3 regions of the Paenibacillus sp. 01T442 genome follow, and region 3 is predicted to be linked to each of the others. Evidence: riboswitches for the same ligand, from Rfam matches in the RefSeq annotation. Region 3 holds a riboswitch; each other region holds the start of a gene.
What was found. A riboswitch is a leader RNA that binds a small molecule or an ion and turns the genes downstream of it on or off. The one in region 3 is predicted to bind thiamine pyrophosphate.
Positions count from the first base shown of each region.

Region 1 (7,821 bases), on a different contig from region 3:
AGCGCACGGTGATGTTCGCCGCGAATTCTGCGGGCGAATTGTTGGCGGTGTATCGACCTGAGCAAGTGCAGGTCGAGGTGAAGTAGTAGCAGCTGAATGAAAAAAGGGTTGCGCGCGCATTGCACGCGCAACCCTTTTATTCTATAACATCACTTACGTATATAGGGCGTGGCCCGCTTTCTTAAACTCCTCTGACTTTTCATTCATTCCTTTTTCGATGGCTTGAGCTTCCTCAAGGCCCTGTTGTTTGGCAAAGTCTCGGATATCTTGGGAAATTCGCATGGAGCAGAATTTAGGACCGCACATCGAACAAAAATGAGCAACCTTGGCACCATCTGCTGGAAGTGTTTCATCATGGTACTCTATGGCTCTTTCTGGATCCAAAGATAAGTTGAATTGATCATGCCAACGGAATTCAAAACGTGCCTTGGATAACGCATTATCGCGATCCATGGCGCCTTTATGACCTTTGGCCAAATCAGCGGCATGAGCAGCAATTTTATAGGTGATAACCCCTTCGCGAACGTCATTTTTATTGGGCAAACCCAAATGTTCTTTGGGAGTTACATAGCACAACATGGCAGTACCAAACCAGCCTATCATCGCTGCTCCAATGGCCGAAGTGATATGGTCATAGCCCGGAGCAATATCCGTTGTAAGCGGTCCTAATGTGTAAAAAGGAGCCTCATCACAGATTTCAAGTTGTTTATCCATATTTTCTTTGATTAAATGCATGGGCACGTGACCAGGACCTTCTACCATGACTTGTACATCATGTTTCCAGGCGATTTTGGTGAGTTCGCCTAGTGTTTCTAGTTCTGCAAACTGGGCCTCATCATTGGCATCTGCAATGGAGCCTGGGCGTAAACCATCGCCTAAAGAAAAGGATACATCATAGGTTTTCATGATTTCACAGATCTCTTCAAAATGTGTATACAGGAAGTTTTCCTGATGGTGGGCGAGACACCAGGCTGCCATAATGGATCCGCCTCGTGAAACAATACCTGTCACTCGTTTGGCCGTAAGAGGAACATAACGCAGCAGAACACCAGCATGAATCGTAAAGTAATCGACACCTTGCTCAGCTTGTTCAATAAGCGTGTCACGGTACACTTCCCACGTCAAATCTTCTGCTTTTCCATTGACTTTCTCTAGTGCTTGATAAATTGGCACGGTACCAATAGGAACAGGGGAATTACGAATAATCCATTCTCGGGTGGTATGAATGTTTTTACCCGTTGAGAGATCCATAATATTATCAGCGCCCCACCGAGTAGCCCATCTCATTTTTTCCACTTCTTCTTCAATGGAGGACGATACAGCAGAATTTCCAATATTCGCATTGATTTTTACGAGAAAGTTACGTCCAATAATCATAGGCTCACTTTCAGGGTGATTAATATTGGCGGGGATAATCGCTCTACCTCGAGCGACCTCGTCTTTCACAAATTCCGGAGATACATTTTCGCGAATCGCGATATATTCCATTTCGGACGTGATGATACCTTGACGTGCATAATGCATCTGGGTTACGTTACGACCTGTTTTCGCTCTCATCGGGTGACGATGTAAGCCTGGAAAAACTTCGGTAACGTTCTCTTCCTTGGTATATCCGTTATCTTCCGGTTTAATCGTTCTTCCTTCATATATTTCTACATCGCCGCGTTCTACAATCCAATTCAAACGATTAGGCGCAATACCTGCACGAATATCGGTTTGGATTTCCTCATCTGTATAAGCACCACTTGTGTCGTAGACACGCAAAGGGGCATTTTCCTGTTCGCCGTAAGCGCCCGTGGTAGGACTCAAAGTGATTTCACGCATAGGGACTCGGATGTCCTTTCGTGAGCCCTCGACATACACTTTTTTGCTTCCCGGAAAAGAGGAGATTGAAGAAGAGTCGGTTTCTTTACTTGTTTCCATTGACATTTACATGCCTCCTATAATTGATTTGATCAAGCGGAGGATTCATGCTGCGAAAAAAAGACCGCATCTCTAATAGAGGCGGTCTCCTGGTATACAAAGAGATCTTGTGTTCCTCCGCTGGCATTATCCAGATCAGGTTTAACGGTCGATAGTTATAACTATCCTCTCAGCCTGGTCTCACCAAGCTCCCGTGATTATGCACTTAGGTATTTAATCTACACTTTATTTCTAACTATTGCAATCGTTATTTTATAAAAAATAGCCKATCAGGATCATCCCTGAGGGCTATGTTCGACTTTGCCGATGTTCGTGTGTCACGAGAATTACTACGTAATCTCTTCAATACAATTGCCGCATACAAGCTTCCCTTTGAAATAGGTCATGTCCTCGAAATTCCCACAGAACACGCACGCAGGCATATACTTCTTGAGCGTAATACGCTCAGGGTCCACATAGACTTCGATGGCGTCACCGATCTCAATATGGAGTGTCCGACGCAACTCAATAGGTAAAACAATCCGTCCCAATTCGTCAACTTTTCTTACAATTCCCGTCGATTTCATACAATTACCTCCTTTTTTCATGAACGAAGGAACTACTTCTCGTAGTTACAAAGACTCATATTGTGTATATAGACTATTCCACATATGCACTCAAATTCCTTTTATTTACTGGCTGTGATTTTCATGTAGTTGCCCATATCAATACTGCTGAAAGAAAGCGAAAAAAATGTAAACTTACTTCAATAGAAACGTCAACTTTGACCGAGACAATCTTGGTATAGTTAGGAAAAATAAGAAGAAAACAGAATCGCATGCTCAAGCGAAGGTGGAGGTTATTCATTGATTTGGAATCGATTAGGCGTACTGACGGATGAAGTATCTCCGGATTTCGAGAAAGCGTTGAATTGGGCTGCAGAGCAGGGTTTGCAACATGTTGAAGTAAGAGTTGTGAATGGCATGAATGTATCCGTGTTGGCTGACGATCAGATCGTTGGCATCCGCAAAATGGTTGAAGAGCGTGGACTGTATGTCTCCGCCATTGCATCTCCTTTGTTTAAATGCGCGTTGGATCCGAAGCGAATGGTTGAATCGGGGGACACGTTTGGGCAGAAGGAGGAAAGTGTAGAGGAGCATTTTAAGAAACTGGATAGAGTGATCGAAATCGCAAAACTGCTGGGGACAACGCGCATCCGTATTTTCTCGTTTTGGCGAGAGTTGGAGCCGGAGCAGCATCGTGATGAGATTGTTCATCATTTAAAAAGGGCAGGCGACATTGCAGCACGCGAAGGCGTGATCCTGCTCCTAGAGAATGAGCCTTCCTGTAACGGAGGCTTTGCTGAGGAAGTGGCGGCACTTGTGTCTGCCATCGATTCTCCAGCTGTTCGGGGCCTTTGGGATCCAGGCAATGAAGCGTATGGCGCCAGAGAGGCATTCCCAAGCGGGTACCAGTACATGAAAAATGCATTGGCCCATGTCCATTTGAAGGATGCTTACATTCGTCAAGATGGAACACCGAAATGTGTGCCTCTTGGTTCTGGGAATGTGGATATAACAGCTCAAATTAAGGCGCTTGAAGCGGATGGGTATACGGGGTTGTATACGATTGAAACGCATTTTGTTCCAGAAGGCGGAACCCAGCTGACAGGTACGCGAATGACGCTGGATGCGCTTCGAGCTCTGCTTGAGGAGGTGTAGGGTTGGCTAACTGGAGGTTCGGCATTATCGGCTGTGGATCGGTAGCTGATTTTCATATCGAGGCTATTCGTCAAATCGAAGAGGCAAGCCTAGTCGTGGTATCTAGTCGAGCGGAAGCGAAGGCGAAAGCGGTAGCTGAGCGAGAAGGCTGCACCTGGACGACGAACTACCGTGAGCTCTTGACCAGGTCTGATGTGGATATCGTCTGTGTCACAACTTCAAGCGGCAGTCACGCTGCCATCGGTTTGGAGGTCGTGAGTGCGGGCAAGCATCTGATTATCGAGAAGCCTATCAGCATGAATGTGAACGATGCGGAACGGCTTGTGCAAGCGGCCAAAGCGAATAATGTTACACTCTCTGTCATCTCACAGCGGCGATTTGAAGCACAGAATCAAGCTATTAAACGGGTTTTGGATGAAGGTGATCTCGGTAAGCTTCTGCTGGTTGAGGTGTCACTCCCCTTTCATCGATCCCAGTCTTATTATGATAGCGCGAAATGGCGTGGAACGATTGCCGAAGATGGAGGAGCTCTGATGAACCAAGGGATTCATTGCTTGGATCTGCTGCTGTGGTTCGCTGGTGACGTACACACTGTCTTTGGCAAGGTGGCTACTCAGACGCACGAGATGGAAGCGGAGGACTTGGGTTTAGCCATTTTGCAATTTAAAAATGGCGCGTTCGGTACGATCATGGCCTCGACCAGCATTGCTCCAGGCTTTGCAGCGACGATTAATCTGTACGGGGAAAAAGGCTCGATCAAGCTGGAAGGCTCGACGATCGTCCATTGGACAGTGCCAGGGCGAAGCGAACCGACTTGGGCAGAGGCAGGTGCCTACGGTGGCATTACCGATCCGCGCAGCATTGTGTCGGATTTTCATCAAAGCCAGCTGCTGGACGTCATGGCTGCCATCGAAGCCGGCGATGAACCTCTGGTTACGGGGGAATCTGGCCTGCGAGCGGTACAGCTAGTTGAACAGATTTATAAGAGCGCTGCCGAAGGGCGGCAGCTGACTATATGATAATTGGAGGAACGATCCTATGAGCGAGCCACAAGTACAAGATCAACCTGTTTGGCATACACGAATCGATGCGTTGAAGGTTAACGTGTATCAGAACCGGATCGCGTTGGGGCAAGCGGCTGGGCGAGATGCAGCCAATCAAATCAAGTCGCTGCTTGCTGAGAAAGCGGCTATCCGAATTATTTTCGCGGCAGCGCCCTCGCAAAATGAAATACTCGAAACGCTGGCTCAAGATGAAGCCATCGACTGGTCACGGATCACTGTGTTTCACATGGATGAATACATCGGGCTTAGTGAAGATGCGCCGCAGCGATTTGGGAGCTTTTTGAACGATCGATTGTTCGATCAGGTGAAGCCTGGCACGGTGCATTTGATTAATAGCATGAACCAGGCAGAGGACGAGTGCAAACGGTATAGCGCACTTCTTGAAGAAGCGCCGATTGATATTGTCTGTCTTGGCATTGGCGAGAATGGTCATATCGCTTTCAATGATCCGCCTGTTGCTGATTTCGCAGATCTGGAACTGATCAAGCGTGTGGAGTTGGATGACGTTTGCCGGCAGCAGCAGGTGAATGATGGATGTTTTGACCGTTTAGCTGACGTACCGACCCATGCATTAACTCTGACGATTCCAGCGCTGATGTCGGGTACGCATTTGTTCTGCTCTGTACCTGGTGTAACGAAGCATCAGGCGGTAAAACGCACATTGAACGGAGCCATCTCGACCGAGTGTCCATCGACGATTCTCCGCGAGCATCCAGACTGCACGATGTATCTGGACCGCGATTCGTATGGCCGATAAAACGAGCTTCATTCGCGCACGCCATTATGCCACAGGAGCACCTGTCACGATTACTGTCCGCGATGGACGGATAGGTGAAGTGATTCAGCTGGACGCTTCCCTGGAAGAGGAACTGCCGATCGTCGCCCCTGGCTTGGTCGATCTGCAGATCAATGGCTATGCTGGATTAGACTTCAACCAGCTTCCGCTGCAAGCGGAGACGGTTAGTCAGATCATCCGCAAGCTATGGCGGGAAAGGGTTACCTCCAGTTACCCCACCGTCATTACGAACACGCCCGAGGCAATCGCTAGTGCGCTCGGCAGTATTGCAAGCGCCTGCGAAGCGGATCCGGCGACGGAACAAGGTATTGCGGGCATTCATCTGGAAGGCCCGTTCATTTCACCGGATGACGGAGCGCGGGGCGCTCACCGTCTGGATGCCGTAAGGCCGCCGGATTGGGACCTCTTCTGCCGCTGGCAGGAAGCGGCTGGTGGCCGCATCAAGATCGTGACGCTGTCGCCGGAGTGGCCGGACAGTGCTACTTTCATTAGGCGCTGCGTCGATAGTGGCGTGATCGTGTCTATCGGTCACACCGCTGCGGACGCTTTGCAGATTGGCGAAGCAGTCGCGGCAGGCGCGCGGATGTCGACGCATCTGGGGAACGGGGCACACCTGATGCTGCCACGTCATCCCAATTACCTGTGGGAGCAGTTGGCACAGGATGATTTATGGAGCTGTGTGATCGCGGATGGATTCCATTTGCCGGACCAAGTGTTGAAGGTCGTGCTGAAAGTGAAAGGAGAGCAAGCGCTGCTTGTTAGCGATGCCGTAGCTATCAGCGGTCTTGAACCAGGCGTCTACAAGACGCACATCGGTGGAGATGTTGTACTTACCACAGAAGGCAAGCTTCACTTGGCTGCTGACCCCCGGCTGCTTGCAGGCTCGGCTCAGATGCTGCTGTGGGGCATTGCACATTTGTACAGACGGGGCATCGCTGAATTCCCAGCTGCTTGGGAAATGGCCTCGACACGACCGGCGCGTTTGATGGGATTACCCGTCGCAGAGGGCTTGTCGGTAGGAGCACCAGCTGATTTCGTTCTCTTGGATCGGGTGCGAGATGACGGACGCATTCGCTTGCGTCAGACTTACAAAGCTGGCAGGCTCGTCTATGATGACAGCTGCAAGATCTAAGGCCATGCATCATGTCATGCGTCTGCATAGAAGGGTTGTTCTATTCCGCCAATTGGCATATGCTTGAAGGAAATATGGCATCGGACAGGTGGTAATCGTATGAACATGGGGAAGGGAATGTCCTATTTTCAAAGTAATTTAACGCTGAAAAAGGAATTTCCTTTTAAAATATTCAGCTACTCCAGCCTCTCGCTGAAGCAGCCCTTGCATATCCACGAATATACGCAGATTGCTTACGTGCTTAAGGGTGTATGCAACCATCAGCTGCGTGGCAAGTCGCTGAAAGTCAGCAGAGGGGATATGTTCATCATCACTCCTGGGGTGGAACACAGTTTGAGCGCCACCCAGGATCATGAGTTCGAAGTGGTGCTGATTGATTTTCTCCCCTATTTGGTGAGGGAGCAGTTGAAGCCTTTCTTGGATACTTTGCAGCCTCTTCTTCAAAATGCTGACGAATTACCCGAGCTATCGTCCTTGCCTCAGCCGTGGCTGCATATCGCGAAGTCGAAGCAACTTCTCGTCGAGCAACTGCTTCAAGATATTCAGGAAGAATTTGAGCATCGTGAAGCGGGTTATGAATATGCCATATGTACGAGCCTCGTCAAGCTGCTCATCATCATGGATCGCGAATATCGGCGTGCTAGGCGCAAGCAAAGTGTACAATCAACATCGACGAGCCAGCATCCAATTGAAGAGGTCAAACGATATATACACGACAATTACAGTCAGGATATTCCGCTGGAGCAAGGAGCTTTCCTAGCCAATATGGCGCCTGCTTACTTTAGTACGGTTTTTAAGAAAGAAACTGGCCAGAACTTCGTCGATTATGTGAATGAGGTACGCATTGAAAGGGCAATGGAGCTGATTCAGCGCAACATGCATACGATTACACAAATTGGCTTTCAGGTCGGATTTCATCATCTCAGTCATTTCATCCGAACATTCAAGAAACGAACAGGCATTACGCCTACTGAATATAAGAAAACGTTTGGCAAGACCCCCTAAACCTACGAAGAAAGAGGTAGTTGAGATGACCAAGAAAATTGTGAAGGTAGGTATTATCGGACAGGGACGCAGCGGGCGCGATATCCATGGGAATTTACTTGTTCAATTGCCTGAGCATTACCGGATTACGGCGGTAGCGGACTCTATTCCAGAGCGTCAAGAACTGGCGAAGTCAGAATACGGATGCCAAGCCTATGCCTC
Region 1 is NZ_JBFTPF010000016.1:63,860-71,680, reverse strand. Features, by position in the region: gene AC1DLM_RS15750 (beta-galactosidase) at 1-86, shown strand, start outside; gene thiC (phosphomethylpyrimidine synthase ThiC) at 154-1,923, opposite strand; TPP riboswitch at 2,019-2,128, opposite strand; gene AC1DLM_RS15740 (AbrB/MazE/SpoVT family DNA-binding domain-containing protein) at 2,253-2,489, opposite strand; gene AC1DLM_RS15735 (sugar phosphate isomerase/epimerase family protein) at 2,769-3,623, shown strand; gene AC1DLM_RS15730 (Gfo/Idh/MocA family protein) at 3,626-4,642, shown strand; gene AC1DLM_RS15725 (glucosamine-6-phosphate deaminase) at 4,662-5,444, shown strand; gene AC1DLM_RS15720 (N-acetylglucosamine-6-phosphate deacetylase) at 5,434-6,615, shown strand; gene AC1DLM_RS15715 (helix-turn-helix transcriptional regulator) at 6,715-7,620, shown strand; gene AC1DLM_RS15710 (Gfo/Idh/MocA family protein) at 7,646-7,821, shown strand, end outside.
Region 1: linked by a shared signal. The riboswitch ahead of thiC (phosphomethylpyrimidine synthase ThiC) and the one ahead of AC1DLM_RS06810 (thiamine phosphate synthase) in region 3 are both predicted to bind thiamine pyrophosphate.

Region 2 (7,821 bases), on a different contig from region 3:
TGGGAAGATCGCGGGAATAACCGATTGAATCGCATCATTTAATAAATGTACTAAGCTGATCGAAAATAAAATGGCATAGACCGTACGTGCCTGTGTCTGTGCTGAATGTGTAGCAGAAACTGTACCTGTTGCTGTTTGCATGAAAACCACTCCTAATCATCATATCATCTGATGTTTAAAATCATGGGAAAGGCAAGGATGACTCCCGCTCCCATCTTCTTCATAATCTTACTCTTTACTTTTACTCTAATTGTCCTGCTGAAGAAACTTTTTGACCTGCTGAACGGTCCTCTCCAGATTCTGAAGTGTCCAATGCTCCGCAGCGGCAACATCCTTATCTCGGATCGCTTGATACAAATTCACATGAAAAAGATGATGGTGATCGTGAACCTGCTCATCCATTACTAAATTCCTCAGAGCTTCCAACATCACTGCTGAAAATGAGCGATACAAATCGACAACAATGCTATTTTTGCTCGCGACCGCGATTGCCTGATGAAAAACCATGTCAGAAGCTAAATAGGCGTTCGTATCCCCTCTATCCAGCGCCTGCAACCGTTGATCCAATGCTTCACTCATCTGCGCCAAATCGGCTTCGTCGCGACGTTCTGCAGCGAGTCTGGATATTTCGAGCTCGAGCATTTTTCTGACTTCGTAGACTTCCAAAATTTCCGCTCGACGCAGTCGGTGAACTAGCGGTTCTTGCATCGCTGCATCGGAATGCCCCGTTAGAAAGGTGCCAAAGCCTTGCTTCTTCTCCAGCAATCCCGCATGCACAAGAACCCTAACAGCCTCACGAATGGTGGAGCGGCCGACGCCGAACTGTTCCATTAATTCCGGCTCCGTCGGAATCTTGTCGCCCATTTTCAGCTCGCCATCTGAAATTTTCTTCTGCAACTGGGTCACAACATCATCCACAAGCTTGGGACGGCGGAGTGTTTGGAAAGAAACCTTCGCATTCATCTGATCATCTCCTGTATGGCGAGTATATCACAGACTCGAATTGTTTTTCTATTCTTTACTTAAAATCAACATAAATTTAGCACTCTCCTATCGAGACTGCCAGAAATTTGACAATGACGTAGATGATCAGGCAAGCTATAGTTATAGCAACAAGACAAGCACGTGAAATACTAGTCCACTAGATTGCTAGAACACAAAATTCTAATCATGCCAAGGGGGCCATTCCTATATGAAATCAAACAAAAAACTTACACTCATCTCCACGACTGCCATGGCATTTTCATTATTCGCTTCTTTGACACTTGTTCAACCTGCCTCCGCTGCAGTTAAAACAAGCGCTGATTTTACAGATTTGGCTGGAAGCAACGCAGCTTTGAAAACGAAAATCGATCGTATGATCGCTGATGGTATTTTCGAAGGCGTTTCGGGTACAACTTTCGGAATCTCACAAAATATGACGCGTGCGCAATTCGCTAAAGTAGCTACGAAAATCTACAATATTCCGGTTGATCTTACGATTAACGTGTCCAGCTTCACGGATGTTCATGCAGACGACACCGCTAACGGTTGGGCGATCCCTTATATTGAAGCGGCTAAAAAAGCCGGTCTGATCGACGGCGTGACAGATACAACATTCCAGCCTGGCGAATCGGTTACCGCTGCCCAGTTGGATACCGTGCTTCTTAAAGGATTAGGAAAAACAGTTTCGATGGCAAGCTCGCCTTGGTACACGGATGCGGTTAAGCAGGCCACTGCGCTTGGTATTCATCCAACTAGCAAAGCTGGCGATCAAGCCGCTACACGCGAGGATCTCGTAGTTAGCTCGTACGGGGCTCAAGATGCTTTCAACGCTCAGAAGCCGCCAGTCGTAACACCTTCTAACCCAAGTAATGTTTCGGTTGTAGGTGATTACCATTTGGGCAGCGTCATTGATAGTGGATTGACTAGCTCCGCTACAGGTACTATCACCAAAACGATTGCTGAAGATCCTACGCTAAGTAAATTTGCCAAAGAGATCAAAATCAAATTAACAACATCCGCTGGTGAAGATATTGCGACTCCTGGCATTGTACAATCGGTTGTCTCCTTAGACCCTAGCATTGCTAAAGTAGGCCTTACCTCCGATCATCGTGCTTACGTGCTGGGTAACAAACCCGGTACTACGGACGTGAGTCTTATTGTGCAAGTTGGGAATGGAGAAGCTAAACAACTGCATGTCAGCGTAACTGTCGAAAGTACCGCTGTGACTGTGAAGACATTGACGGCGGGGGAAACTTCCATTACTGAACCTATGACAATGAGTGTTGGTGACAATGTGTACAAAGCTAATTTCGACGCATACACAGCCATGGATCTTAAGGCTACAGACAATTATGGAAACACATATGAGAACCTCGATATCCGAAACTATAACTTTGCTCTAGGCACTTTATTTATTACGAATGATGTGCGCGGGGAAACTGGCTCTGCGGTTGGCTCTGTATCGGTTGATGCCGATGGTACCGTGCATGTAACGGGTAATGTAACCAATTTTGAACTTACTGCCGTTTCAGCTTCGGGCGTCAAAGTAACAAGCTACGTCACACTAACAACATCCAGATAAGTTGAACGAAGACATGCAGCTCCCCTTCCGGGGAGCTTTTTTGTATGGGGACGCACACTAGCCCATCTCTTACATATATTGCTAGTGCTCATCATTTTACAGAAAGGGGTCGGTCTCGATGTACAACGACCCAACCTTTTATACCTATCCCCCAGCTCAGTATCATCTATATCCTGCTCACCCCTACCACTATGCACCTTACTGGGCGTGGGACCGCAACTTTCCTCCAGTTAATACCAAAATGCTTTCTAACTCCGTCGTTGCCTCGGAGCACTTGTTAAAAGATGCTTCTATCGTCGTCAAAAAGCTCACAGACCCAGAAATCGCTCGTCAATTAATGACGAATGCTCAGAACGGCAACCAAAAAGAAGTCGATCGTATTGTTAAAACCTTCGGTAGTGATTCTACCATCGAAACGAGCTACTCCCCCAGTACCATACAATTCGTGGTTGGTCCCCGTGTGACCGCAAATCAATGCTGCCGAGTCACGCTCATGCTCAAATGGGGCGAATAAAAAAAGCAACCCACCTCGTTACCGCGAGTAGGGTTGCTCTTCTTTCAACGCACATCTACACTGTTTAGCAGAGGCCACGTAACCGCGAGCCAATAGGATGCTGCAATGAGCATGACCCAGTAGAGGATGTAATATATATCTAACATCGAGTAGGAAGATACATAATAATACGTGCGTTTACGACTCATCGAAAAACGCTTCGCTTCCATCGCCACCGCCGTCCGGTGGGCACGGCGAATGCTTTGAGCCAGCAGCGGAATGGCGATCATCCGCATCGTGGTGTACCACAATGTCAGCGGATTCTGCTGCTGACGCTTGCCCCTAACCTTGAGCGCATAGCGAAGCGTCTGCAGCTCCTCGAGGATGACGGGCAGCATGCGCAGCGCTGCCAGGAAGCTGTACGCGTACTTCGGCGCGACCTTCCACTGCTGCATCATCGCATAGAACAACGCGACAGGCCGCGTGGTCAAGCTGAACAGCAAGCCGACGGAAGCAACCTGGATGCCGCGCAAACCAAGATGGATCCCGCGGTAGAAGCTTTCCTCGGTAATTCTAATGATCCCAAGATGAAACCATTCGGTCTCCCCGATACCGAACATCATCATGCCCGCTGTGGAGGACACGAAAATCAGCAGAAATGGTGACGCATAGAGCAGCAGTCTCTTCGTAGGATGTCCGGATAATAGCGCCAGCGGAAGCAACGCGCCTAACGTCAGGAACAGCATCATATTGAGATTATGAGTGAAGACGACAACGATGAATAGCAGAATCGATAAGACAAGCTTCACACCCGGATTTACCCGATGCAGCCATGTTTCGCGAAAGGGGAACGTTATTTGCATAGCAGCGGCTCTCCTCCCGGGACAGCATAAATAATGGATGCGTGCTCGACTTCCGTCACGCGCCCGGCCTCGACCTGCCAGACGCGCGTTGCCCAGCGCTTGACGATCTCGTGATCGTGTGTCACCATCACGATCACGGTCCCGCTGGCGCGCAGCCGCTCCAGCCCCTCGAGCATGCGCAGCGTGCCGCGCGCATCGAGCCCGAAGGTGGGCTCATCTAGCAGCAGGATGCGTGGCCCGCGAACCATCGCGGACGCCACGCTAAGCCTGCGCTTCTGGCCCAGCGAGAGCTGGAACGGGTGCCGCTCGCGCAGCGCGAGCAGGTCGTATTCCCGGAGCAGCAGCTCAGCCGCTGCCCATTGCTCGTTCCTCGGCTGACCCTCTGGCAAGCCATAGGTCAGCTCTTCCTCCACGGAGTTCGTGACGAACTGGAACTCCGGGTTCTGGAACACAAAGCCGACTTGCTCCGCAAGGTGCTCGACTTTGTTGCCCTTCACGCCCGCGATCACACAGCTTCCGCGGGTTGGGACGAGCCGCATGATCGCGAGGAGGAGCGAGCTTTTGCCTGCACCGTTGGCACCGATAACGGTGATCCATTCCCCTGGATAAACGCTAAAGTTATCCACAGAGGTCCTGATCTGTCCTCCGCGAACACCGACGAAATCCTGGAAGACCATAACGGGTGCTAACGGCACCACACTAGTGGGATGCCCATTCCATAGGTCGTCTCCCCTCACCGCTGCCTGCGGATTCTCCTTGGCATAGTCCTCCCACACCTCAGGATACCAAATGCCATATTCCCTCATTTGCTCTTTGTAAGCTTCAAACATGGCAAGCGGCGGTCCATCGGCCAATACCTTGCCTTCTGGAGTTAAGATGATCAACCGATCGAGCAAATCCAGCATGCCGCTAATTTTGTGCTCGACAATAAGGAGAGTTTTGTCCCCGCTAATGGCTCGAATCGTGTCCCATACCTGCTTCGTACCCTCATCATCCAACAGCGCCGTCGGCTCATCGAGAAAGAGCACCTCTGGCTCAAGCGCCAGTACACTTGCGATCGCTAACCGCTGCTTCATCCCTTGGGACAGCGTACTAATCAACGTATGCGCATCAGGCACATGCACCCCGACCAAATCCAAGTAATACCGGATGCGCGCAGGCATATCTTCCCGCGGCACTTCCTGATTTTCCAACACGAACGCGATTTCTTCATCAATATAAGGCATACAGAACTGTGTATCTGGATCTTGAAACACATACCCCCACCGGCTAGGCCTGCGAATCTCATCCGCTTTGAGCGGCAGCTCAATCATGTCTGGCACAATTCCGCTCAACACCTGAAGCAGGGTCGATTTGCCACAGCCGCTAGGTCCCAGCAGCAGTACCTTCTCACCCCGCTCGATGGAAAAGGAAACCCCCTGAAAGATCAGGGGGGCGTCATCGCCGGGATATTTTAACCGTAGATTCGTAACGCTCATTCCTTCGCTCATCTCGTTACCCCAGTACGTCGTAATCTTTTTTGGAAACTGGACGAATCAGATTCAATACACCTGTGCGGGATAAAGCACCTGTCAAATAGTAGGCGAATACACCCGCGATCAAAGCGCTACCCAGTAACCGTAAACCAATGAATAATAGATAATTCCAGAATGCCAGCTGATCGATATAGCCATAGTACGTATCCACAAAAATGGACATGATCGCGGAAGCGAAAGATGCAAGAATCGTTACTCCCACATTAGTGCGACGATAGCGGAAAGCCGCGAACACCAGCTCTGCACCAAGCCCTTGCAGCAATCCAAAGACGAGCGTCGACACGCCCCAATGGCCGCCATACAAGGCCTCGATCGTTGCGGCTGCAACTTCAGCCAACAGGGCAACGCCTGGTTTGCGAATCACGAGGAACGCGAATGTCGCTGCCATGAACCACATGCCATAGCTCAACTGCTCTGCATGTAAGCCTAGCGGCTTCATAAGATCATAGATCGGTCCCCAAATCCGATAAATCACACCAAACACGGCTGAAATAACAATCGTGATCAAAATATCTGTCAGCTTCAACCCTTTTTTACTTGCTTCCTTTTGCTCCATCTTCTTCTCGACTCCTTTTTCCCCATTCATATTTGTCAATGAGATAAGCGAACACGCCAACCTTGGATACATGGTCTTTTTTGCCCCTTAAGGACAAAAAAAGCCCACCGGAATACCGGCAGGCTTGAACATTTGTGCATAAAAAAGCACATCAGGTCTCTACGCTGGCATTATCCAGATCAGATTAACGGTCAGTGGCATAGGGCCACTATCTCAGCCTGACTTCATCAAGCACCCGTGTTGCTATTCATTTGGCTTAACTGTAGCGGATTATCTGCTCTTTGGCAATCCTTTTTTTCCCAAAGAAACGGAGAAACTTCCCCATGCTCGTCTGCACTGGTAACATGCCAAAATCAGGATAACATTAGAAGTTGACTTCCACCCCTTAGAAAAACTACAATTTGTAGTGTCCTCTTATTTTTCAACAAAGAAACTTATTCAGGGTGGATGATTCCACGATGCAGAAAGGGATTGAAATTGATGACCATATTGTTCTATATCGGACTAGCTCTATTCATTGCAGCTATCATTGGTTATGTACTCGCAGCAAGAATAAACAAAGACAACACCTCGCGGTTGAAAAAGGCTGAAAAGCAAGCCCTAAAAAAGAAACATAAAACATGGCTCCTTCTCTCACATGCCCTGCTCATCATCGCTCTCGGCAGCGTCGGTACTTCACTCATTCAAAGCTCCGCAGGCAAGTACAGCTTAGATAAGCTTAATTTCCATGCCAACATTCAGGTCACAACAGATAAGGATTACGGACGCGATCATAAAGATGGCACCTTGATGTACGAGATGAAAATCCCTACTTCAGGTACGCATAGCCCACATGATTTGAAATTCGGATTCTATAAGGAAAGACCTGGTTACGAGATGCTTGTCCACAACTTGGAGCATGGCGATATCATCATCCATTACCATCCCGATGCACCGAAGGAGCTGCTCGATCGACTTGACTACTTGACCCACTTCAAGACGGCTGGTGCTGGTGTGCTAGCAGTTCCCAATGTCGATGTGCCAGCCGATCAAGAGGTCGTGGTTACGGCTTGGACGAAAACAATGTCACTCGCCAAATTCGATGAAGCTAGTGTTGGAACGTTCATTCACGACTATATCAACAAAGGTCCTGAGCAAATTCCTGCTAACGTGCGGCTCGGCGGCGGAACGATGTAATTACTTGCGAATTACTTGCGAATTATTTCCGAATTATTTCCGAATCGTTTCACGATCTGAAACTAGTTTGGTTGGTACTAAACCTGTCATTCTTCGGAATACACGATAGAAATAAGACGGATCGTTATAGCCAATAAACTCGGCAATTTCGGTGACGGTCAGGGCGGAATGACGCAGCATGTAGACGGCTGTTTTGATTCGCGTGACGTGAACGAATTCACTGATCGTTTGACCCGTGACTTGGCGAAAAAGCGAAGCTGCATAATTCGGCGAGCGGCTGATACAGCTGCCTAACTCGTCCTTGGTGACATGCTCGCGGTAATGATTCTGGATATAGCCCTTCATTTGCTCCACGAGAAGTGCGGTTGTCGAGGTTGTGGCAGCCTGATCCGACTCCCGTTGGAGAAACACAAACAGCTCTTGCAGATGCGCTTCACATAGCGCCATGTAATAGGGCTGTTTGTCTTGCCAGCCGCGATGGATCAAACGCAGCCGATCTGCGATGATGTCGAATTTGCCGGTCTGGCGACAGGTGTAGGACGATTGTTGCAGTAGCGGAAAGATGTCTTGTGCTGCCTGCGCGTCAAATTGCAGCACAAATTTCTCATGTATTTTCGTTGGCACACTCCGGC
Region 2 is NZ_JBFTPF010000002.1:244,723-252,543, forward strand. Features, by position in the region: gene AC1DLM_RS03945 (MFS transporter) at 1-141, opposite strand, end outside; gene AC1DLM_RS03950 (FadR/GntR family transcriptional regulator) at 247-963, opposite strand; gene AC1DLM_RS03955 (S-layer homology domain-containing protein) at 1,193-2,566, shown strand; gene AC1DLM_RS03960 (YuzC family spore coat inner layer protein) at 2,685-3,080, shown strand; gene AC1DLM_RS03965 (energy-coupling factor transporter transmembrane component T family protein) at 3,125-3,922, opposite strand; gene AC1DLM_RS03970 (ABC transporter ATP-binding protein) at 3,913-5,412, opposite strand; gene AC1DLM_RS03975 (ECF transporter S component) at 5,417-6,013, opposite strand; TPP riboswitch at 6,153-6,262, opposite strand; gene AC1DLM_RS03980 (DUF3105 domain-containing protein) at 6,494-7,189, shown strand; gene AC1DLM_RS03985 (AraC family transcriptional regulator) at 7,223-7,821, opposite strand, start outside.
Region 2: linked by a shared signal. The riboswitch ahead of AC1DLM_RS03975 (ECF transporter S component) and the one ahead of AC1DLM_RS06810 (thiamine phosphate synthase) in region 3 are both predicted to bind thiamine pyrophosphate.

Region 3 (7,821 bases):
TATAGTTATCAACTTCGATCGGCTTTTTATCTTTGGTCAAAATGGAAGTAGGCTTGCTATCATACACCATCTGATATTTGGGAAGCGTACGAACCGATTCAATGAATGGAATTTTAAAATGAATACCAGGTTCTGTTTGGATACGAACGGCTTCTCCGAATTTGAGAACGACGCGGTATTGGCCTTCTTTGACAATAAAGATGGAAATCAGGAACAAAATGACGACAACGATACCAAGGATGGATCTCATAATCCATTTGCTTTGTAAGGTCATTTCGCAGTCCCTCCAGTCGTACCAGTTGCAGCAGCAGGTGTGCGCAACAGCTCATTAATTGGTAAATATTTGACCGTTTCGCCCGTGCTGTCGCTGATGAAAATTTTGGCATTCGGCAATATTTTTTCTAACGTCTCGATGATAAGTCTGCTCTCTGTTACTGATTTATTATTGGCATACTCCGCATACAGGGCATTGAACTTCGCCACATCCCCCTGCGCATTCAAAATCCGTGATTTCTTCTGAGCTTCTGCATTCTCAAGCAGTGCTTGAGCGTTACCGCGCTCCCTTGGAAGGATATCATTTTCGTATTTCGTCGCCACGTTAATCTTCGTATTTTTCTCTTCACGCGCATTGGTTACATCTTTAAAAGCATTCTGTACATCGCCAGCTGGCGGCTCGATATCTTGGAATTTCAAATCGACAATATGAATACCCGTTTGATACTTCGTCTGCATCTCAATCAATCGTTCTTTGACCTTGCCTTGGACCTCGGTTTTTCCTTCTGTAATGGCAAAGTCTAGCGCCGTAGCGCCGATAACGGAACGAATCGCTGCACTCGCCGAGTTACGTAGGAATAGTTCTGCATTATCAATATTGTACAAGTAGTTCCGCATGTCACTGATATTCCATTCCACCACGGCATCAGCGGATAAAATATTTTCATCCCCCGTGATCATCATCGCTTCTTCTTCTACGGGAGTGATTTTGCCACCTACTTCACGGAAGCCGATTTGGATCCGTTGCGTCTTTTTGGCAGGAAGTACAATCACCTGTTGAATAGGAAAAGGGAGTTTAAAGTGAAGCCCAGCTTCCTTCTCTGTCGTATATTTGCCTAATGTTAAAATAGCCGCCTTCTCATGCTCCTGTACCGTGTAGAAGGTGGACGATCCAAAAATAAGGACGAGAACGATAACAAGGCCGATAACAATTTTGGTCATCAAACCTGGCGGAAGGGAAGAGGGTCTTCGTCGATCGGGTTCTGGCAGTACAAATGGTTCCATGGCAAACACCCCTTAATATAAGATTTACTGATATTCTATACGGGAAGTTTTGGAAATGGTTTCAATAAGGAGACGTAATTCTCAGCAAGCTGAGAAAGACTAGGTCGACTGTAAGATGAATGGAAAATTGTTATTTCCAAGAGTTGGCTGTCATGCTATGATGTTTAGTAATTGCATACGAATGAATCCCTAGGGGCGCCGAGAGGCTGAGACAGTGTAGACTGAACCCTTTGAACCTGATCTGGTTTATGCCAGCGGAKGAAAGTGGAACGAGCTTTGGAGCCGATTTTATATCTGTTTATGATGAGGCAGCCTACAACCACTTTCCTGAGGAAAGTGGTTTTTTTGTGTTACTTACTAAGTCGGGATGAATAGTGCTGTAAAGACAAGTGGTGTTTGGTGGAGAGGAAGTGGGCCGTAGGTGTCGGAGAAAGAGTTGCATGTCATATCGGGCGGGAAGCATACATGGTCCGAGATCGCCAAGATTGCGGCGCAGATTCACCCGTATGTCACAGCGATTCATATTCGCGAGAAAACGAAGTCCTTGGACGAAGTGTTTATCGGCGTTCAGTACTTATTGGAGCAAGGGGTTCCTGCCAAAAGACTGTACGTCAACGGGTTTCCCTCTATCGCTCTAGCCTTGCAAACAGGGGGGCTTCAGCTTCCAGGCTCGACGCCATCGCTTGTTATTCAGGATGAGTTTTGCCGTGGGATACAGCGCATCGGAGTCTCTGTGCATCAGGCAGACGAGGCGATGTGGCGTGAAAAAGAAGGGGCTGATTATCTTATGTTCGGTCATATTTTTGCGACCAACTCTAAGCAGGGCGTGCCGCCTAGGGGCTTGGAGCAGTTAAGACAATTAGTTCATCACGTTAATATTCCGGTGATTGCGATAGGCGGGATGACACCTGCAAGGGTAAAGTCCGTTCTGGATGCAGGAGCATCCGGCATCGCGGTGATGAGCGGAATATGGGAAGCAGCGGATCCCCTTGGAGCCGTTCTGGCCTATCATGATGAGCTTCATTAAATAGAGGTGAGCGAAATGTCAGCAGCAAGATCCCATGTCATCATCGTTGGCGGTGGTGTTATCGGTACATCCATCGCATATTACTTGGCTAAAAGAGGGCAGTTCGTCACACTGCTAGAGCGCAGCCAACTCAGCACCGAAGCTTCTGCTGCGGCAGCAGGCATGCTCGGTGCGCAGTCCGAGATGGAAAACACCGGCGCCCTGTTCCAATGGGCGCGCCAAAGCCGTGCCATGTTCCCCGAGCTGAGCGGGGAACTTCGAGAACTCACGGGCATCGACATCGGTCTCGTCCGTGAGGGCTTGCTGAACGTCGCGCTCAGCGACGTTCAAGAGGAGGAGCTGCGCGCGCGGGAGAAGCTCCAGCGCGCCGCGGGCGAGAAAGCCCAGTGGCTCAGCGCAGCTGAAGCCACGGCTATAGAGCCCGCGCTGAGCGCAGCCACGCGCGGAGCCCTGTACCTGCCCGAAGATGGGCAGGTCGATGCTCCGTTGCTGGCGGCGGCATTCGCGCAGGCGGCGCAGGTGCTTGGGGCGAAGGTGCAACCGTTCGCCCAGGTGCAAGGGCTGCTGACCGCGCAGGAGCGCGTCATCGGMGTGCTGACGGCCGCTGGTCCGCTCTACAGCGACCACGTGGTCGTCGCCGCAGGCACGTGGAGCGGTCAGCTGCTAGCGGGCATCGGCATCGACTTGCCGATGTATCCCGTGAAAGGCGAGTGCTTCTCCGTTAGGACGCCGAAGCCGCTCCTGAAGAAAACCCTGTTCTCGCCAGGGTGCTATATCGTTCCGAAAGCCGGCGGACGGCTGGTGGTCGGCGCGACGGTCGTGCCGCACAGCTATGACCGCAAGGTATCGCTCTCGGGCTTAGCCGAGCTGATGGATCGCGCGAGGGGGCTGATGCCCGCCCTCGGCGATGCAGAGTGGGAGAAGGCTTGGTCGGGGCTGCGCCCGCAGACAGCCGACGGGCTGCCCTACATCGGCAAAGTACCGACGGTGGAGGGCTTGTATACAGCGTGCGGTCATTACCGCAACGGGATTCTGCTGAGCCCGATCACCGGGAGGGTGATGGCGGATTGGATTTTGGGCGGAGATGGCGGAGGAGACCAAGGGAATAGTGCGATAGCCCCTTGGCTGGATGCCTTCAGCCCGGATTTTTCGCCAAAGACCACGCGAGTGAGTCAGCAGGGTCAAGACATATTTTCAGCTACAGGAAAGGAATTGATAAGCATTGAAACTGCACATTAATGGTCAGCAGGTTGACGTACCCGATACGATTAGGACCGTTGTGGAGCTGCTTGCGCATTTCGACCTAAGCGACAAAATGCTCGTGGTTGAGCATAACGCAGCCATTTTACATAAAGAGGATCACGCTGGTGCTGAGCTTGCGGAAGGTCACAAAATTGAGATCGTTCATTTCGTTGGAGGAGGATAAAGATATGTTAAAAATCGGTCCATATGAGTTTCGTTCACGTCTGTTGCTAGGTACGGGGAAGTTTCCTGATTTTCAGATTCAAAAACAAGCGGTGGATATTAGTGAGTCCCAAATTCTGACGTTTGCCGTTCGTCGGATGAACATTTTTGAGGCGAGTCAGCCGAATTTCTTGTCCATGTTGGACACGTCGAATTTCACGTTGCTGCCGAATACAGCCGGTGCCAAAACAGCCGAAGAAGCCGTCCGCATCGCACGTTTAGCTAAGGCTTCTGGCCTGTGCGACATGATCAAAGTCGAAGTTATTGGGGATGAAATGACGCTGCTGCCCGATCCTGTGGAAACGCTGAAAGCGTCGGAAATGCTGCTGGAGGAAGGATTTATCGTACTTCCTTATACATCGGATGATGTGTTATTAGCCAAACGTTTGCAAGCACTTGGCGTACACGCGATTATGCCTGGTGCATCACCGATTGGCACGGGGCAGGGAATCATTAACCCGTTGAATCTGAGCTTTATCATCGAGCAGGCGACAGTTCCGGTCATCGTGGACGCAGGGATTGGTGCGCCTTCTGATGCATCGTTGGCGATGGAAATGGGAGCAGACGGTGTGCTGCTGAACACAGCAGTATCTGGAGCGAAGGATCCCGTCAAAATGGCTTATGCCATGAAACTCGCGATCGAAGCGGGACGTGCGGGCTTTGAAGCGGGGCGCATTCCGAAGAAGCGATATGCATCGGCGAGCAGTCCGATGGATGGGTTGAGCCGGGTGTAGTTCTAGGTTTTGGCTTTGGCTTTGGTTTTGGTCTGGTCTGGTCTGGTCTGGTCTTGGTCTTGGTCTTGGTCTTGGTCTTGGTCTTGGTCTTCCCTTGGCTAACGGACACAGGAACCGTTATTTCGTGTATAGATGAAGTTTTAAAAAGCTAACGGACACAGAGGTCGTTATTCAGTCGATTTTCTTGCTCATTTGGAAAATTCAGCTGCGATAACGACTGCCGTGTCCGTTAGATTATGGAGATAGTGAAATAGGCGACAATAGCGTCTGTCGTGACCGTTAGCACAAATAGTTGCAAAATGTAAGTAGGGGGGAGTATCGTGGCGATTTACAAAGCATTGACGATTGCCGGCTCGGACAGTGGCGGTGGAGCGGGCATTCAGGCAGATTTGAAGACATTTCAAGAACTCGGCGTGTACGGAATGTCCGTGATTACGGCTGTTACCGCACAGAATACACTAGGTGTGCAAGGGGTTTACCCAATAAGCGCAGAGGCAATCGAACGCCAACTGGCATCTATTGGTGAAGATTTGCGACCTGATGCACTCAAAACAGGAATGCTGTTTAGCGGAGAAATTATTCGCATCGTAGCGGCGGCGATTAAGAAGTATGCATGGGAGCAAATCGTTGTAGACCCGGTGATGATCGCCAAGGGCGGAGCTTCGCTCTTGCAGCAAGAGGCGATTGACGCGATGATTCATTCCTTGCTGCCCCTAGCTGATGTGGTGACGCCGAATATTCCTGAAGCGGAGGCGCTTAGCGGGATATTGATTACGGACAGGGACTCTCGGCAGAAAGCGGCTTTGCGAATTCATGCATACGGCTGCAAGCATGTGATGATCAAAGGCGGCCATGAAGTGAATACGGAGCAGGCGACGGATTTGCTGTATGATGGCGTTTCCTTTACGGAGTTCACCTCCAAAAGATTAGTTACACAGCATACGCATGGAACAGGCTGCACATTTGCAGCTGCTTTGACCTCGGGGTTGGCGCAGGGACTTACGACTAAGGCGTCTTTGCAGCTGGCGAAGAACTTCATCCACGCTGCGATTTCGGAGCCTTTACATATCGGCAGCGGGCATGGACCGACGAATCATTGGGCGTATCAGCAGGGTGTTCGAGCTGCTGATTCCAATGATACGGCCATGCGAGGTGTGCGATGAGTGTCGTGTTGAGTGCTGGAGAGCTGCGTAAAGCTCTGCGTTTGTATTTGGTGATGGGCAGCCCGAATTGTGGCGGGGCTGACCCGTATGAAGTGCTGGAAGCCGCCATCGACGGCGGCATCACGATGTTTCAGCTGCGCGAGAAGGGCCCCGGCGCCCTGCAGGGGCCGGAGCTGCTCGCGCTGGGCGCACGGCTGCGCCGCCTTTGCGCGCAGCGCGGGATCCCGTTCATCGTGAACGATGATGAACGGCTCGCTCTAGAGCTTGAGGCCGATGGTATCCACATCGGCCAAGAGGATGCCCCAGCCGCCGCGGTGCGCGAGCGGCTGCCGAATATGATCGTGGGCGTCTCGGCCCACGATCTGGGCGAAGCCCAGTCGGCGCTGGCCGAAGGCGCCGACTATCTTGGTGTAGGCCCCCAGTACGCCACGCGCACGAAGCTCGATGCGCGTGAGGTCCAGGGGCCTGCCGTACTAGCGCGGATGCGCGCAGGCGGCATCCAGCTGCCGCTTGTGGGCATCGGGGGAATCGATGCCACGAATGCAGGCGCCGTCATCCGCGCAGGCGCGGACGGCGTGGCAGTGGTGAGCGCCATCGCGGGTGCTCGCTCACCGCGCGAAGCTGCAGCGGCGTTGCGCACGCTGTTTTTCCCGTAGCGCAGCCCTCCGGGTCCTCATTTGCATCTTCCGCCACCACAGCGCTATCAAATGACAAAAATCATTTTCTGTTAGTTGAAAAACTCGGTTTAAATAATTGGAAGTTGAACAATGCACCCCCGCCTCAGGCTAATGAATAACAAATAACAAATGACAAAAATCATTTTTTGTAATTCGAAATTGCTGGGCATTTGATAGAGTAGCCTTCCAGGCCCTCATTCATATCTTCATTCACCAAAGCGCGCTAACAACTGACAAAAATCATTTTCTGTTAGTTGAAGAACTCGGTTTAAATAATTGAAAGTTGAACAATGCATCCCCGCCTCAGGCCAATGAATAACAACTGACAAAAATCATTTTTTGTAATTCGAAATTGCTGGTTATGAGCATTTAATAGAGTAGCCCTCCGAGTCCTTATACGTACCTTCCGCGACCATAGCGCTATCAAATGACAAAAATCATTTTCTGTTAGCCGAAGAACTCGGTTTAAATAATTGAAAGTTGAACAATGCACCCCCGCCTCAGGTTAAAGAGTAACAACTGACAAAAATCATTTTTTGTAATTCGAAATTTCTGGTTATGAGCATTTGATAGAGTAGCCCTCCGGGTCCTCATTTGCATCTTCCGCCACCACAGCGCTATCAAATGACAAAAATCATTTTCTGTTAGCCGAAGAATTCGGTTTAAGTAATTGATAGTGGAACAGCGCATTCCCGCCTCAGGTTAATGAATAACAACTGACAATAATCATTATCTGTCATCTGAAGTACACCTGAAATTACTAGTTTTAAACAATCGTAGATGAGAGAGCTCCATTGAATGGAGCCATACAGCCTAGCTCGGTAATTTATTGGTGACGTTTCTACCTTTAATGGTGACAGAAACGTCCCTTTTTGCTACCATAGTAGAAAGCTTAATTTCGGTAATCCTTTAAAGCGGTGAAATGTCGCATGAAAAAAGGCCTCGTACTGAATTATTAGGTAGTCTGAAACCGCAATTGACATAGATTCTGTTTAGCATTATGATACGGTTAAAAAGATTTGACCGTCGTTTAATTAATCTCTTTAAGAGATTATAAGAAGACCAAGAGGCGCTTGTAGCAAGGCTTTTTCGAGGTAAAACTCGTTCTAGCATGGGTACATTCGTTAATCTTGGTACTGGAGAGGGAGGTCGGATCCACGATGAAACTGCAGCCTGTTTATATCATTGAAGAACTCGAACAACTCAAAACAATTAGTGATCCACTTCGCGCTAGAGTACTGCTATATCTCATAGAGAAAGCTTATACAGGTCAGCAGTTGGCTAAGTTGTTAGGGATGGCGCGTGCCAAGGTGCATTATCATTTGAATGAGCTTGAACGTCATAATTTGATTTGCGTTGTTCGTACGGAGCTTAAGAATGGCATTGTGCAAAAATTTTATCGTGCCGTAGCACGTGGTTTTGTGCCTGGAGAGAACTTGCTCCCGTATGTTTCGGAGGTAGAAAATTATTACCGAGAA
Region 3 is NZ_JBFTPF010000005.1:55,852-63,672, forward strand. Features, by position in the region: gene hflC (protease modulator HflC) at 1-274, opposite strand, end outside; gene hflK (FtsH protease activity modulator HflK) at 271-1,278, opposite strand; TPP riboswitch at 1,460-1,558, shown strand; gene AC1DLM_RS06810 (thiamine phosphate synthase) at 1,700-2,305, shown strand; gene thiO (glycine oxidase ThiO) at 2,321-3,544, shown strand; gene thiS (sulfur carrier protein ThiS) at 3,528-3,731, shown strand; gene AC1DLM_RS06825 (thiazole synthase) at 3,736-4,503, shown strand; gene thiD (bifunctional hydroxymethylpyrimidine kinase/phosphomethylpyrimidine kinase) at 4,824-5,666, shown strand; gene thiE (thiamine phosphate synthase) at 5,663-6,322, shown strand; gene AC1DLM_RS06840 (ArsR/SmtB family transcription factor) at 7,504-7,821, shown strand, end outside.